DNA from 2 places in the Sphaerotilus microaerophilus genome. Region 2 is predicted to be linked to the other one. Evidence: predicted binding sites of a transcription regulator. Region 2 holds the regulator's gene; the other holds the start of a gene.
The links. The regulator FliA, encoded in region 2, starts transcription of late flagellar genes. The targets are predictions, from matches to a motif close to CTAAAGTTTNNNNNNNNNNNGCCGNTA.
Positions count from the first base shown of each region.

Region 1: NGK70_RS07110 (flagellin N-terminal helical domain-containing protein) is a predicted target of FliA. The motif match lies at 1,680-1,706, and genes of this name have one in related genera.

Region 1 covers NZ_AP025730.1:1,605,903-1,613,721, reverse strand. The annotation lists gene NGK70_RS07115 (flagellin N-terminal helical domain-containing protein) at 1-161, opposite strand, end outside; gene NGK70_RS07110 (flagellin N-terminal helical domain-containing protein) at 554-1,408, opposite strand; gene NGK70_RS07105 (O-linked N-acetylglucosamine transferase, SPINDLY family protein) at 1,862-3,880, shown strand; gene NGK70_RS07100 (class I SAM-dependent methyltransferase) at 3,929-5,455, shown strand; gene NGK70_RS07095 (hypothetical protein) at 5,629-6,714, shown strand; gene flhD (flagellar transcriptional regulator FlhD) at 7,153-7,476, shown strand; gene flhC (flagellar transcriptional regulator FlhC) at 7,547-7,819, shown strand, end outside.
Region 2 covers NZ_AP025730.1:4,620,950-4,628,768, reverse strand. The annotation lists gene flhB (flagellar biosynthesis protein FlhB) at 1-426, shown strand, start outside; gene flhA (flagellar biosynthesis protein FlhA) at 423-2,528, shown strand; gene flhF (flagellar biosynthesis GTPase FlhF) at 2,587-4,518, shown strand; gene NGK70_RS19730 (flagellar biosynthesis protein) at 4,553-5,368, shown strand; gene NGK70_RS19725 (RNA polymerase sigma factor FliA) at 5,388-6,101, shown strand; gene NGK70_RS19720 (methyl-accepting chemotaxis protein) at 6,254-7,615, shown strand; gene NGK70_RS19715 (hemerythrin domain-containing protein) at 7,658-7,819, opposite strand, start outside.

The DNA.
Region 1 (7,819 bases), 3.0 Mb from region 2:
ATGCGCTCGGCGATCGCCAGGCCGGCCGCATCGTCCTTGGCGGAGTTCACGCGCAAGCCAGAGGACAGGCGCTGCATCGACGTCGCCAACGAGGACTGCGAAACCGACTGGTTGCGCTGGGCGTTGAGCGACATCAGGTTCGTGTTGATCGTCTGGGGCATTTCATGCACTCCTCAAACATGCCATCGAATCCCGGCGGATCAGCCGGCCTTGTGAGTGCACCCCGACGCATCGGAGCCCACCACATGGCCCGGCGAGGGTGGATGCGCCGCCTGCCTGGGCGTCGGCACGAACACACCGGTACATCTCCGGACCACAGAGCCCGTGTCGGGGCCTGTGACTGAATTGTCGGCAGCCCCCGCGAGCTCGATCCGCCGATGTGCGCCGGAGTTGGGCCGCTGTTTCGCCTCCGCGGCCAACGCCTGGCGTGAGATCCGGCACGCGCACGGCAACGCCGGAAAGGCCGAAACCACCCGAATGGGTGGTCCCGGCCACGATCAAGTCGCACACCGTCGGCGGGCATCGGCCAGCCGGCGGCAAGTCCGAACCAGGGTCAGCGCAGCAGCGACAGCACCTGCTGCGGCAACTGGTTGGCCTGCGCGATCATCGCGTTGCCGGCCTGCTGCAGCACCTGCGAGCGCGAAAGGTTGGCGGTTTCCGCCGCGAAGTCGGCATCCACGATGCGTCCACGCGCGGCCGACTGGTTCTCCGACGACACCTGCAGGTTGGAGATCACGGCGTCAAAGCGGCTCTGCGTCGCACCCAGCACGGCGCGCTCGGAGTTGACCTTGTCAAGGGCCTCGTCGAGGGCGTCGATGACGGCACCGACATCGGTGACGGTGCTGTCGATCTTGTTGGTGGCACCCGTCGTCACCGCGGTCAGGGAGGCATCGGTGGACATGTCGGTGAAGGTCACGTCGATGGTGTCGACATCCGTCTCCGTGTTCGCCCCCACCTGGAAGGTCACCGTACCGGCGGTGCCAACGCCACCGGCCAGGATCTTCTGGTCGTTGAAGCTGGTCGACGAGATCGTCCGGGTGATTTCCTTGCCCAGTTCCTCGAATTCCTTGTTCAGCGAATCCTTGTCGGCGCCGTTGTTGCTGCCGTTGGCAGCCTGCACGGCCAGTTCACGCATGCGCTGCAGGATGTCGCCGGTCTTGGACAGCGCGCCTTCGGCGGTCTGCGCCATCGAGATGCCGTCGTTGGCATTGCGGATCGCGACGTTCATGCCCTTGGCCTGGGCGTTCATGCGCTCGGAAATGGCCAGGCCAGCAGCGTCGTCCTTGGCGGAGTTGACGCGCAGACCCGAGGACAGGCGCTGCATCGACGTCGCCAGCGAGGACTGCGACACCGACTGGTTGCGCTGGGCGTTGAGAGAAATCAGATTGGTGTTGATGGTGGCGGCCATGGAAATCTCCTGGGTGACAAAGAAACCGGCAAATAGCGCCGTCGAACAGAGATGAGGGCTATCCCCCACCGGTTTGCCCGGCGCTAGTCAGCCTGGAGGCCTCGCGTGGCAGCTGCCACTTGAACCATCAGCCGGCTAACCGGACCACGGATCGAGAATTAAGACCCGTTGCTGCTGTTATCGGTTGCGTTCTCGCTTGACTTGAGGGCCAAAGACACTTCTTTTTTGACCCACCGCCCGGAATCACATCCGCCACAGCTCGCGAAAGGTGTATCGGCGGGGCCCCGGCCAAGTTGAGGCCGACAGGAGGAAATGCGGGGCCAAGGGCGCGTTACTCCACCCAAGTCCCGGGGCCCGCCATTCCTATAGTGGGCCTTGCTCTGCATGGCCCTGCGGCCAGGCAGATCGGCCGGTGCACGGTGCCGGCTTCCACGCAAAAGAACGGCTGCCGCGATGCCCCCGCCTCCCCCTCGCCTGCAAGCCCTGCGCATCCCGCGCAGCGCCCCACTTGGCTCCCACTCGCCCCTGCGCCCGGCATCGCGCCAGCCCAGCGCCACCGCCCGGCGCCTCTGGCAGCAAGGTGTCGACTTCACCAAGGTGCGCGAGCATGCCAAGGCGCAGGTGTGTTTCGAACAGGCGGTGAGCCTGGAGCCCGGCGACGCGCTGTACTGGCTCAACCTGGCCGTGGCCGAACACAAGCTGGGACGAGGGCTTGCCGCGGTCGAGGCCGCCCGCCAGGCCCGGGACCTCGATCCAGCCAGCCTGCTGTACTGCAACTTCCTGGCCGAGCGGCTGCGCGAGCAGCACCGCAACAGCGAGGCGCTGCACGTCCTCGACCAGCTCGATGCAGGCACCGCTCGCGACGCCCACTGGCATGCCCTGCGCGGCACGGCCCTGGCCGGGCTGGAGCGCCACCACGAGGCCACCTCCGACCTCACCCACGCGCTCACCCATGCCGGACCGGACCTGCCGCGCATGCGCTACGCCGCCCTGAACCTGGGGCACAGCCTGGCCGCCCTCAAGCTGCATCACGCCGCCGCCCAGTGCTACCGCATGGTGCTGGACCTGGATCCGCTCGCGCTGGGCAGCGCCCTGTATGCCGCCCACTACGCCGCCTGGGCCTGCGACTGGAGTGCGCTCCAGGAGGATCTGGCGAGGCTGCAGACCTGTCTGGACGCCGTGCGCAACTCGGCGGCCGGCATCCCGTCGGATGAGCTAGCCCCGTTCTGCCTGCTCGCGCTGCAGGACGACCCGGCCCTGCAACGATGGGCGGCCAGCCACGCGGGCAATCACCAGATGCGGGGCGTCGCCTCGACCGACGAGCCGCAGCCCTGCCCACGCCCCAACGGGCGGCTGCGGATCGGCTGGCTCTCCTCGGATTTCCACCACCACGCCACCGCGATCCTGCTCGCCGAAGTCCTGGAGCACCTGGCCGGCGACACGTTCGAGCTGGTCTTCTATTCCGCCGGACCGGACGACCGCTCGCCGCTGCGCCAGCGGGTACTGGCCACCGCCACCCGGGTGCACGAGGTTGCCAACTGGGCCAACGAGCAACTGGTGCAGCAGACCCGCGCCGACGAGATCGCCGTGCTCATCGACCTCAAGGGCCACACCCGCGGCGCCCGCCTGCAGGTGCTGGCTGCCCGCCCTGCCCCCATCCAGGTGAGCTGGCTGGGTTACCCCGGCACAAGCGGTTCGCCCCACGTCGACTACCTGATCGGCGACCGCGTCATCACGCCGCTGGAAGCGCAGGGCGACTTCACCGAGCAGATCGCCCAGCTGCCGCACTGCTACCAGCCCAACGACAGCCGCCGCTCCCGCCCCGCCGCCTGGAGCCGCGCCCGCTGCGGCCTGCCGGAAGAGGGCATCGTGTTCGCCAGCTTCAACCAGGCCTACAAGTTCAGCCCCGAGGTGTTTGGCGCCTGGTGCCGCATCCTCGCGGGCTGCCCAGGCTCGGTGCTCTGGCTGCTCGTGCCCGAGCCGACCACGCAGCAGCGCCTGCGCGAGGCGGCGGCCCTGCGCGGCATCGCCGCCGACCGGCTGGTGTTCGCCCCCTTCCTCGGCATCGAGTCGCACCGTTCGAGGCTGCCCAATGTCGACCTCTTCCTCGACACCTTCCCCTGCAACGGCCACACCACCGCCAGCGACGCCCTCTGGGCGGGCGTGCCGGTGCTGACGCTGCAGGGCCACACGCTGGCCTCCCGGGTCGCGGCCAGCCTGCTGCACACCCTGGGCCTGGCCGACGAACTGGTCCGGTGCGACATCGAGGGCTATGTCCAGCGGGCCCTGCAGCTGGGCGGCGATGCCCAGGCACGCACGCAACTGCGCCACCGCCTGGACGCGGCCCGACGGGACTCACCGCTGTTTGACGGGCGCCGCTTCGCCGCCGACCTGAGCCAGCTCCTTTTGCGCATGGTGGCTCGCCACGATGCCGGTCTGCGCCCTGCCCCGCTGGCCGCCGACGGAGCCTGACGCATCACCGCCGGACCCCGACCAAAAACCGACCGACGCCGAGGCCCCATGAACCTGCCCGCCCTCCACCTGTGCATCGTCCAGCCGGCCGGCTACGTGCACTCGCTCGGTTTCCTCGACCAGGCGCGCTACTTCCGCTACCAGTTCAGGCGCATGGGCGCCGTCGTGACGCTGGCCAAGAACCGGCTGCGCCATGACGCCGTCAACATCGTGTTCGGCGCCCACCTCGGCTTCGACGCGCAGGCGGCGGCGCGCCACACCTGCCTGTTCGTCAACCTCGAACAGTTGGGCGCCCGGGGTGCCCCGGTGAACGCGGCCTACCTGGAACTGCTGCGGCGCCATGCCGCCATCGACTACCACCCCGCCAACCTTGCCGCCTACCAGGGCCTTGCCGACGAGGTGCCCCTCATCGCCTTTGGCCATGCGCCCTATCTTGCCGACCGCCCACCCCTGGCGTGGGACCAGCGACCCATCGACCTGCTGTTCTTCGGCTCGATGAACGAGCGCCGCCGCGCACTGATCGAGCGCATCGAGCGCGCCGGCCGGCGCGTCAGCCTGCTGGAGCGGCCGCTGTATGGCCCGGAGCGGGACGACCTGATCCGTCACGCCAAGGCGGTGCTGAACCTGCACTTCTACGCGCCGTCGGCGGAACACCCCTGCCGCTTCGAGCAGGCACGCGCCTTCCAATGCCTGTCGCTGGGCACACCCGTGATCTCCGAGCGCACTCCGGGCACCGAGGTGCCTGGGCATTTCGAACAGAGCGTGCACTGGGTCGCCCCGAACGACCTGCCTGGTTGGCTGGCAAGCGACTTTGACCAGCCGTCGTTCCGGGCCCGGTCCGAAGCCCAGGCGGCCGCCTTCCAGCAGCACGACCTCATCGACGGCTACGCCGACCTGCTGGCCTTCTGTGCGGGCTACCGCCAGGTGCACCAGACACGACTGGACACCTCGCCCTGGCAGCCGCGACGCATCCACATCGGATCCGGCAAGGACTATCGCCCCGGGTGGCTGAACATCGACATCCTCCCGGCGGCCGAGCCCGACGTGCTGCTCGACCTCGCCCAGCCGGTCCAGTGGCCGCTGGAGTTCGATAGCCCCACTCACGGCCCGGTGCGCCTGAATGCCGGCAGCATCCAGACGATCCACGCCAGCAACGTCCTGGAACACGTCGGCGACCTGCCGCAGATGATGCGCAACTGCCTTGACCTGCTGACGCTGCAGGGCGAGATGCACATCGAGGTCCCCTACGAGCACGCCCCGACCGCCTGGCAGGATCCCACCCATGTCCGCGCGATCAACGAGAACTCCTGGATCTACTACACCGACTGGTTCTGGTACCTCGGCTGGTTCGAGCACCGCTTCGAGCTCGCCGACTCCAGCTACCTGGACGCCCAGCTGAAGCCCTGCGCCCGGGAAGGGGCGCACTTCATGCGCGTGCGGCTCCGCAAGATCGAGACCTCCCTTGAGGAGCGCACCCGTGCCCGCACCCTGCGGGCTGACTTCGGCGGCCTGCCCGATGACGACATCTGGGCAACCGAGCCCGAAACGGCTCCCGACGCGCTGACCAGCGCCTGAGCCCGCGCCGCAGGCGGGCGCTGACAAACGCCCGCTCTGGCCGGAGTGCGTCTCCGGGGCGCTTCGGCGCACCGCGTTCGTGCGGCGTTTTTTCCCTGCTGATCGACGGATGGGCGGCCGCCGCGCCGGCCTACATTGCCTCCAACGCCCGTCGCGCCAGGAGAGCCCCGATCATGATCACCCTCGTCATTGCACGCACCGATGAAGCCCTGGACTGGCTGCATGGGCTGCCGGCCCATTGCGAGGTGAAGGTCTGCAACGCAGGTCCGGGCCTGCGCAGCGCCGATCTCCTGCCGGGCACCGAGATACTGGGCGTGCGGGCCGATGCGGGCTGCGCGGGCAGCCACATCGAATACCTCCAGCAACTGCAGCACCGTCTGACCACGGCCGAACACCCCCGCCTGGACCCGACCGGCTGGACCGTCTTCACGCCTGGCGATGGCCTGGCGCACGCGCCCGCCCTGATGGAACTGCTGGCCCAGCCGCAGAACTGGGGCGACGTGCAGGCGCTTGGCCTGCGCGCCACCACCCGCGCGCCGGCTCGCGACGATCGCCGCGAGTGGGTGGGCGGACAGCCCGTGCGGGTCGAGCGTTTCTGCCTGCACACCCTCGCGCCGGTCGGGCACATCGACAGGGAAGCAGAGCTGCTGGCCGATCAGTACCGCCACCGGCACGCCCTGCCGGCAGGGCACAACCTGCTCGCGCACTTCCTCGACCTGGCAGGCCGGCATGACCTGGCCACCAGCGCCACCCTGGCCGACCTGGGCCTGTGCGCAGCCGGTGGCGTGTTCGCGGTCCGCAACGATCGGCTGCTCGCCCTGCTGCAAGATGCCAACGGCACCCTGGACAGGCTGGAGCTGCTGCTGCGCAGCGACCTGACCCACCGGCTGATGCTGGAGCGCTGCTGGCTGCACCTGTTCGGCCTGCCCTTCGTGGCCTTCGATCCCCTGCCGCGGCCAGCGCCCGTGCAAGCGCCCGCCAGCCCGGCACTGGCGCGGGTGGTGGCGTCCATCGACGCGCTGCTGGCCCGCTCCACCATCCCCGCGCGGCTGCACCGGCCAGAACCGAGCGGCGATGCCCCGCGACGCGGCGCACCGACGCGTCGGATGAGCAACGCAGGCCCCGGTCTGCGACTGAGCGCCATCGCCGCGCTCGACCTCCCCTCCCATGGCGATGCCGCTGCGGCACCGGCCTGGATCCCCGAACTGGATCGGATCGGCCAGATCGGTGCGCGGCTGCGCGAGCACGCGCTGAGCTGACCTCGCTCGCGGCTCGCCGCAGGCAACGCCTGCGGACGTCTGGCGCCGCCGGGCACCGCACACCGGCGCCGGGCCGCCACTGGCAGCCCCAGCCAACGAGCGAGGCCATGTCAGCCACCGGATGACAGGGTTGCACCGGCAGAGGGCCCCAACCGCACCTCAGGTTCCTCCGCACCAACCCGGGCACGCCCCGGCGTGACCTGCGTCACGCCCGGCGGTCGGCCGAAGCGCCCGCACCGCCCGTCCGGGGCCAATCACCTCTTCGAATGGATGACAGCGTGTAGGAATTTGCCTGACACGCTGGATGGCGTTTGTCGTACTCAAGCTGTGGAAGTGGGCTGATGTTGCAAGCCAGTTCGTATCTTCACAATTCATCTCACGTTGATACCGAACCGCTGCCAAGGCAACGAGGCAGACACCCCAAGCAAGGAGCCCGTCATGAACACCGAACAGATCCTCTCCGAAATCCGCGAAGCCAACCTGTCGTACATGATGCTGGCGCAGAGCCTGATCCGCTCCGACCGCGAGCAGGCCCTGTTCCGCCTGGGCATTTCGGAAGAGACCGCCACCCTGCTGGAAATGCTGTCGCCCGCCCAGATGATGAAGATTGCCTCCGGCAACACGCTGCTGTGCCGCATGCGCTGTGACGACGATCTGGTGTGGAACCTGCTGACCAACCACGGCAAGAGCGCCGCCAACGACAGCGTCTCTCGCCTGCACGCCAGCATCCTGATGGCCGGGCGCCATCGCGAAGCCGCCTGATCCAGGCCCGCACGCCGCACCGCCCAGCCGACCGAACGCCACGCACACCAGACACCCGGGGGAACACACCATGCGCACCAAGAGCATCCTGACCGAAGCCAAGCAGATCGACCGCGCCGTCACGCTCATCAAGCTGGGTGCCCGCCTGCAGGTGCTGGAATCGGAAACCGACCTCTCGTACGAGCGCCTGCTGCGCCTGTACAAGGAAGTCGCCGGCAAGTCGCCAAGCAAGGGCCAGCTGCCCTTCTCCACCGACTGGTTCATGACCTGGCAGCCCAACATCCATGCCAGCCTGTTCCTGAACACGCATGAGTACCTGAACAAGGTGGCCGAGATGGACGAG
Region 2 (7,819 bases):
ATGCGTGAAGTGGCCCGCCGGCGCATGCTGGCCGCGGTGCCCGGCGCTGATCTGGTGGTGATGAACCCGACCCACTACGCCGTGGCGCTGAAGTACGACGACGGCCGCGACGGCGCCCCCCGCCTGGTGGCCAAGGGCGCCGACCTGCTGGCGCTGAAGATCCGCGACATCGCCCGCGAATCCAAGGTGCCCGTGCTGCAGGCGCCGCCGCTGGCGCGGGCGCTGTATGCCCACGGCGAGCTCGACCGCGAGATTCCCTATGCGCTGTACAGCGCGGTGGCGCAGGTGCTGGCGCATGTGTTCCAGCTGCGCGCCGCGTTGGCCGGGCGCGCGCCCTGGCCGGCCGACCTGCCCGTGATCCCGGTGCCACCCGAGCTTGACCCGCACAACCCGAAGGCACAGCCAGCGACGGCTGAACCGGCATGAACCCGCTGATCCAATCCTTCCAGCAGCAGCTGCAGGCCCGCCTGGGCCCGCATGCCGGGGCCGCCAAGGCGCTGGCCGCGCCGATCCTGATCCTCATGGTCCTGGCCATGATGGTGCTGCCGCTGCCGGCCTTCGCGCTCGACCTGTTCTTCACCTTCAACATCGCCACGGCGCTGATGGTGATGCTGGTGGCGTCCTACATGGTCCGGCCGCTGGACTTCGCCGCCTTCCCGACCGTGCTGCTGCTGACCACGCTGCTGCGCCTGTCGCTGAACGTGGCCTCCAGCCGCGTGGTGCTGATGGACGGCCACACCGGCCCGGGGGCCGCGGGCGCGGTGATCGAGGCCTTCGGCCACTTCCTGATCGGCGGCAACTTCGCCGTCGGCCTGATCGTCTTCGCCATCCTGGTGGTCATCAACTTCGTGGTGATCACCAAGGGCGCCGAGCGCATTGCCGAGGTCGGTGCGCGCTTCACCCTGGACGCGATGCCCGGCAAGCAGATGGCGATCGACGCCGACCTGAACGCCGGCCTGATCGACGAGAAGGAGGCCAAGCGCCGCCGCGCCGAGGTGGGCAACGAGGCGGAGTTCTTCGGCTCCATGGACGGTGCCAGCAAGTTCGTGCGCGGCGACGCCATTGCCGGCATCCTGATCCTGTTCATCAACATCGTTGGCGGCTTCATCATCGGCGTGGCCCAGCACGGCCTGGGGGCCAGCGAGGCGGCCAACTCCTACATCGTGCTGGCGGTGGGCGATGCGCTGGTGGCGCAGATCCCGGCGCTGCTGATCTCGGTGGCCGCGGCGCTGGTGGTCTCGCGCGTGGGCAAGGAGCAGGACGTCGGCACCCAGATCCTGGGCCAGATGTTCAAGTCGCCGCAGTCGGTGGGCATCGCCGCCACGCTGGTGGCCCTGCTGGGCATGGTGCCGGGCATGCCGCACTTCGTCTTCCTGCTGATCGCGGGTGGCCTGGCGGCGCTGGCGCGCTGGATGCACCGGCAGGCGCAGGCACCCAAGCCCGCCGAGCCGGCCGCCGACGCGCCCGATGCCCCCAACCCCAACGCCGAGGCCAGCTGGGACGACCTGCAGCCGGTGGACACGCTGGGCCTGGAGGTGGGCTACCGCCTGATTGCGCTGGTGGACAAGGACCGTGGCGGCGACCTGCTCAACCGCATCAAGGGCGTACGCAAGAAGTTTGCCCAGGAAGTCGGCTTCCTGCCGCCAGCGGTGCACATCCGCGACAACCTGGAACTCAAGCCCAGCATGTACCGCCTGACGCTGCGCGGTGCGGTGGTGGGCGAGGGTGAGGCCTTCCCGGGCATGCACCTGGCGATCAACCCCGGCCATGTGAAGACGCCGCTGCAGGGGCAGGCGACCACCGACCCGGCCTTCGGCCTGCCGGCGATCTGGATCGACGATAGACAAAAAGAAACAGCTCAAATGGCTGGATACACCGTGGTTGATTCCTCGACCGTCGTGGCCACCCATCTCTCACACTTGATGCAGACCCATGCAGCCCGCCTGCTGGGCCGCACCGAGACCCAGGCACTGGTCGAGCACGTGACCAAGCTGGCCCCCAAGTTGATCGAAGACGTGGTTCCCAAGATGGTTGGCATTCCCACCCTGCAGAAGGTCCTCCAGCTGTTGCTGGAAGAGGGCGTGCACATCCGCGACATGCGCTCGATCGTCGAGGCGCTGGCCGAGCACGCCGGCTCCGGCCTCAACGACCCGCAGGAGCTGTCGCGGCGCCTGCGCATCGCGCTGGCCCCGGCCATCGTGCAGCAGATCTACGGCAGCCAGCGCGAGCTGGATGTCATCGCCATCGCCCCCGAGCTGGAGCGCCTGCTCGGCCAGGCGCTGAACTCGGCCAACGGCGCGGTGCTCGACCCGGGCGTGGCGGATCACCTCAGCCGCGGCGCGGCCGATGCCGCGCGGCGCCAGGAGGACCTCGGCCTGCCAGCCTGCCTGCTGGTGCCCGATGCCATCCGCAGCCCGGTGGCGCGCCTGCTCAAGCGCGCCTCGCCGCGCCTGCGCGTGCTCGGCCACAGCGAGATCCCGGACACCCATTCGATCCGCATCGGGTCCCTCATCGGAGGCAACGCATGAAGTCAACCGCCCCATCCGCCGTGCGGAATCCCGCTGAGCCGACCCGCCAGGAGGCCCCATGAACGTCAAACGCTTCGTCGGTCGCAACTCGCGCGAGGCCATGCAGAAGGTGCGCCTGGCCTTCGGCGACAACGCCGTGGTGCTGTCCACCAAGCCCTGCAGCGACGGCATCGAGGTGCTGGCCATGCCCCCCGAGACGCTGGCGGCGATCGAGCGCTTTGGCGAACAGGCCCCGGCCGCTGCCGCCGCGGCCCGTGCCGAGCCGGCACCCGAGCGCCGCCCGTCGCGCCCTGCTGCCCCGTCCGAGGCGCCTGCGGCCCGGTCCGCATCGTCGGGGGAAGGTCGTTCCGGCTCCCTGCGTGCGCGGGTGGCCGAGCAGGAGGCCCGCAGCAGCCTGAAGCCGCCCCCCGATCCGATCCAGGAGGACGTGGGCACGCTGGCGATGAGCACGCTGTCCTTCCAGGACTATGTGCGCGAGCGCATGCTCAAGAAGCGCCAGGCCGAGTTGCGCGAGCAGGCCACGAAGCCGGTGCCCGTGTCGCCCCAGGCCATCGAGCAGCGCCTGGCCCAGCGTGAGGCGGTGTCGATGCCGAGCTACCCCGAGCTGATCGCGGCCGCCCAGGCCGATGGCCTCCCGCTGGACAGGCCCGCCCCCGCTGCGTCGCAGGCTGCCACGCCGGTGATGCATGAGGCCCTGCTGGGCAGCGGCCGCAGCTCGGCACGTTCTGCCGCCACGGCCCCTGCGCCCGCACCGCAGGCCCGCCAGGAGCCCCGTCAAGAGCTGCGCCACGAGCCGCGCCACGAGCCGCGCCCGGAGCCGCGCCGCGAACACCGCCAGGACAGCCGTCAAGACGGCCGCCACGAGAGCCACCATGCCGCGCCGCCCGACTATGGCGACACCGACTTTGCCCTGGCCGATGCGGCCGCGCCGCACGAGCCGGCCCCGCGGGCCCGGCCTGCCGCACGCAAGGTGCTGCCGCCCGTGCCACAGCCCGTGGAGGCCGCGCCGGACAGCCGCCAGCAGTCGGACATGATGAACGAGATCCGCGCGATGAAGGGCCTGATCGAGGAGCGCTTCGGTGCCCTGGCCTTCATGGAGCGGCTGCAGAAGAGCCCCAAGCAGGCCCAGCTGACCACCCGGTTGCTGGGCTGCGGCTTCTCGCCCGCGCTGATCCGCAAGCTGGTCGACAGCCTGGGTGACGAGGTCGTCGACGAGCTGGCCTGGGCCGGCGAGGTGCTGCAGCGCAACCTGCTCACCGGCGAGTCCGACGCGGCGCTGGAAGACCAGGGCGGCGTGTTCGCGCTGGTGGGCTCCACCGGCGTGGGCAAGACCACGTCCACGGCCAAGCTGGCGGCGGCCTTCGCGACCCGCCACGGCGCGGCCAACCTGGGCCTGATCACGCTGGATGCCTACCGGCTCGGTGCGCACGAGCAGCTGCGCGCCTACGGCCGCATCCTGGGCGTGCCGGTGCACACCGCGCATGACCGCGTGGCGCTGGAGGACCTGCTGGACCTGCTCTCGGCCAAGAAGATGGTGCTGATCGACACGGCCGGCCTGGCGCAGCGCGACACGCGCACGCGCGAGCTGCTGGAGATGCTCTCGCACGCCAGCATCCAGCGCCTGCTGGTGGTCAATGCCGCCCAGCAGGGCGAGACCATCGAGGACGTGCTGGTGGCCTACAAGGGGGCGCAGGCCAAGGGCATCGTGCTGTCCAAGCTCGACGAGGCCGTCAAGCTCGGCCCGGCGCTGGACGCGCTGATCCGCCACCGCCTCAAGGTGGTCGCGGTGGCCAATGGCCAGCGCGTGCCGGAGGACTGGCACCGCCTGACCGCCCAGGCCCTGATGCACCGTGCGCTGCGCACGGCCGGTGCCCAGGCCTGGCGCATGGATGCCAACGACGTGAACCTGCTGTTCTCGGCGCCGCCGTCGCCGGCGTCAGGCGCACGCCGCTCGCGTTCCGCGTCGCCCGCCCCCGGATCCGGCCAGTGATGCCGACACTCATCAGCGCCCAGGGAGCCTGAAGATGTCCTACCCGCCTCGCTTTCGTCGCACCATGCCGGCCGACCAGGCCGACGGACTGCGCCGTCTGTTCTCCACCCGCGCGGCCCGCTTCGTGCCGGTGGTTTCCAACCCCTTCATCGCCCACGGCGGCGTGCTGATCGAGCGCCTGTGCAGCGTGCTGGAGGAGATGGACCTCGATACCCTGCTGGTGGACGCCTCCGAGCGTGGCGGCCCGCCACGCGAGCTGGCCAGCTTCGACCTCTCCGAGGGGATCGAACCGCTGTCGCAGCGGGTGTCCTACCTCGCTGCGCGCGGCCTGCCGGTGCGCTGGGTGGACAGCCGGGGCTCGACCCGGGCCTTCCTCGATGCGGTGGTGGACGCCGCACCCTCCAGTCAGGTCGTGCTGGTGCTTGGCACCGCGGTGGACCTGGTGCGCCTGTTCGGTCGCGGTGACGAGGGCCTGTCGCGCCCGCGCCCGGTGGTGCTCTGCGACGAGCGGCCCGAGTCGATGAAGCATGCCTACGCCGCCATGAAGCTGTTCGCCCAGCGGGCCGACTGGCTGTCCCACGACCTGCTGATGTGCTCGCCGCCGGAATTCCCGCAAGGGGAGATGGTGGCTTCGCGCCTTGCTTATTGCGCCGATCATTTCCTGGGCGGGGTGCAACATGCCGCTGTGCAGGTTGATCCGGCTGAGCCGCCCACCGCCGCGCCCTCGCGGTCGCTGGTGCGCCTCGTCGAAGGCCTGCTGGAAAGTGCCGCGGCCTGCACCGCGAGCGACGACATGGTCTGCGGCAGCCAGCGTGCCGCCCTGCCTTCGCCGCGCCAGGCCTACCTCTGAATTTCCCCGGAGCCTCGGTATGTACACCGCCAAGGGTCGTCTCGACGCCAACGCCATGCTCAAGCAGTACAGCCCGCTGGTGCGGCGGCTGGCGCACCAGATGATCGCCAAGCTGCCGGCCAATGTGGAGCTGGATGACCTGATCCAGGTCGGCATGATCGGTCTGACCGATGCGCTGACCCGCTTCGACACCGGCCAGGGGGTGCAGTTCGAGACCTTCGCCACCCAGCGCATCCGCGGCGCGATGCTCGACGAGCTGCGCGGCGCCGACTGGATGAGCCGCGGCAACCGCAAGCACCAGCGCGACATCGAGGGGGCCGTGCACCGCCTGGAGCAGCGCCTGGGCCGCGCGCCCCACGAAAGCGAGATCGCCAAGGAAATGGGCATCACGCTGACCGACTACCAGGACCTGCTCAACAAGGTGCGCGGCACCCAGCTGATCTACCTGGAGGACATGGGCGGCGACGAGGGCGACAACGACTTCCTGGACCGCCACGTGGCCGAGGAGGGCGCCGACCCGCTGGCGCGCCTGAACGACTACCGCATGCGCGAGGCCCTGGTCGAGGCGATCAAGAACCTGCCCGAGCGCGAGCAGTTCGTGATGAGCATGTACTACGAGCAGGACATGAACCTCAAGGAAATCGCGGCGGTGCTGGGCGTGACCGAGTCGCGCGTGTGCCAGCTGCACAGCCAGTCGATTGCCCGGCTGCGCTCGAAGCTGCGCGCCTGGTGAGCCTGCAGCCGCGCAGGAGGTGACGGATCCCGCGGCAGGCTGCACCCAGACACAAGACAGCAAGACCACCAGACAACACGACAACAAGACGACGAGCCGATGGCGAGGCAGTGCCACTCCCGCAAGACCGTCACGATTTGGAGACCCCGATCATGCTGAGCCTGCTGCGCCCCCGCCGTCCCGCGCCCACCGCCGATGCACCGCTGGCCGCCGCGCCGGCGGTCGATGGTGGGGCCATCGTACGCAGACTCGCCGGCAAGGTGTCGACCATCGGTCGCGATGCCGCCGAGGCGCGCGGCGTGATCGAGGACACCCAGCGCGTGGTGGTCTCCCAGGTCGAGGCGATGCACGCGCTGACCGATCAGCTTGCGCAGGTGCAGACCGCGCAGGACGCCATCGGCCAGGCCACGAGTGCCAGCCTGGAGGCCGTGACCCGCGCCCGCGCCGTGGTGGCCGAGGTGGCCAGCGAGGTGGCCGGCATCGTGCATGTGCTGCACGAGGTGTCGGCCGCGGCCGGCGACATCACCCAGATCGCGCTGCAGACCCGCCTGGTGGCCTTCAATGCCTCGGTGGAGGCCAAGCGCGCTGGCGAGGCAGGCCGTGGCTTTGGCGTGGTGGCCGATGCGGTGAAGGACCTGGCCGGGCGTGTGGAGGTGTCCTCCAAGACCATCATGGGCACGCTGGCCCAGTTGGACCAGCGCATCGAGGCCTTCTCGCGCGAGATCCGCATCGACACCGGCCCGGCGGTCAGGTCGGGTGCCTCCCAGGGGTCCATCCACCGGGCCTTTGCCGATGTCGAGACCGACGTCCAGCGCATCAATGTCGCAGCCCAGGGCAGCCGCGACATCTGCCTGCGCGTGAGCGAGCGCACCGAAGGGCTCGGCCAGGACATGCAGGCCGCGATGATCGGGCTGGACACCGCGATGTCCTGCAGCGACCGCTTCCTGCGGGTGTCCGAGCAGCTCATCGACGAGCTGGCCGCCAGTGACGTGGCCACCGACGACACGCCCTACATCGAGGCCGTGCAGCGCGTGGCCGCCCAGGTGGGCGCGGCGCTGGAACAGGCGCTGGCACGTGGCGACATCTCGGCGGCCGATCTGTTCGACGAGGCCTACCGGCCGATCCCGAACACCCGCCCGGCGCAGCACCTGACCCGCTTCGCCCAGCTGACCGACCGGTTGCTGCCGCCGATCCAGGAAGCGATGCTGGCCTTCAGCCCCAAGGTCGCGTTCTGCATCGCCGCCGACCGCAACGGCTACATCGCCACGCACAACCGCAAGTACTGCCAGCCGCAGCGTGGTGACCTGGCCTGGGACACCGCCAACAGCCGCTACCGACGCATCTTCGACGACCGCACCGGGCTGGCGTCGGCGCGCAACCAGAGGCCCTTCCTGCTGCAGACCTACCGCCGCGACATGGGCGGTGGCAAGCATGTGCTGATGAAGGAAGCCGCCGCCCCGATCACCGTGGCCGGCCGCCACTGGGGCGGCATGCGGCTGGCCTACCAGTTCTGACCCGCGTCCTGGCGAACGCCAGGCGCAGGATCAGGTCCGGCTTCAGGCGCAGGTGCTGCCGCCGCAGCCGGAGATGGCCGCCTCGGGCTGGACCGGGCGGTCGATGCGGCCGCTGGCCGCGTCATAGCCCACCTCGCCCATGTGGAACACCAGGGCGGCATCCATCATCTGGGCATGCTGCTCGAACCACTGTGCCAACTCGGG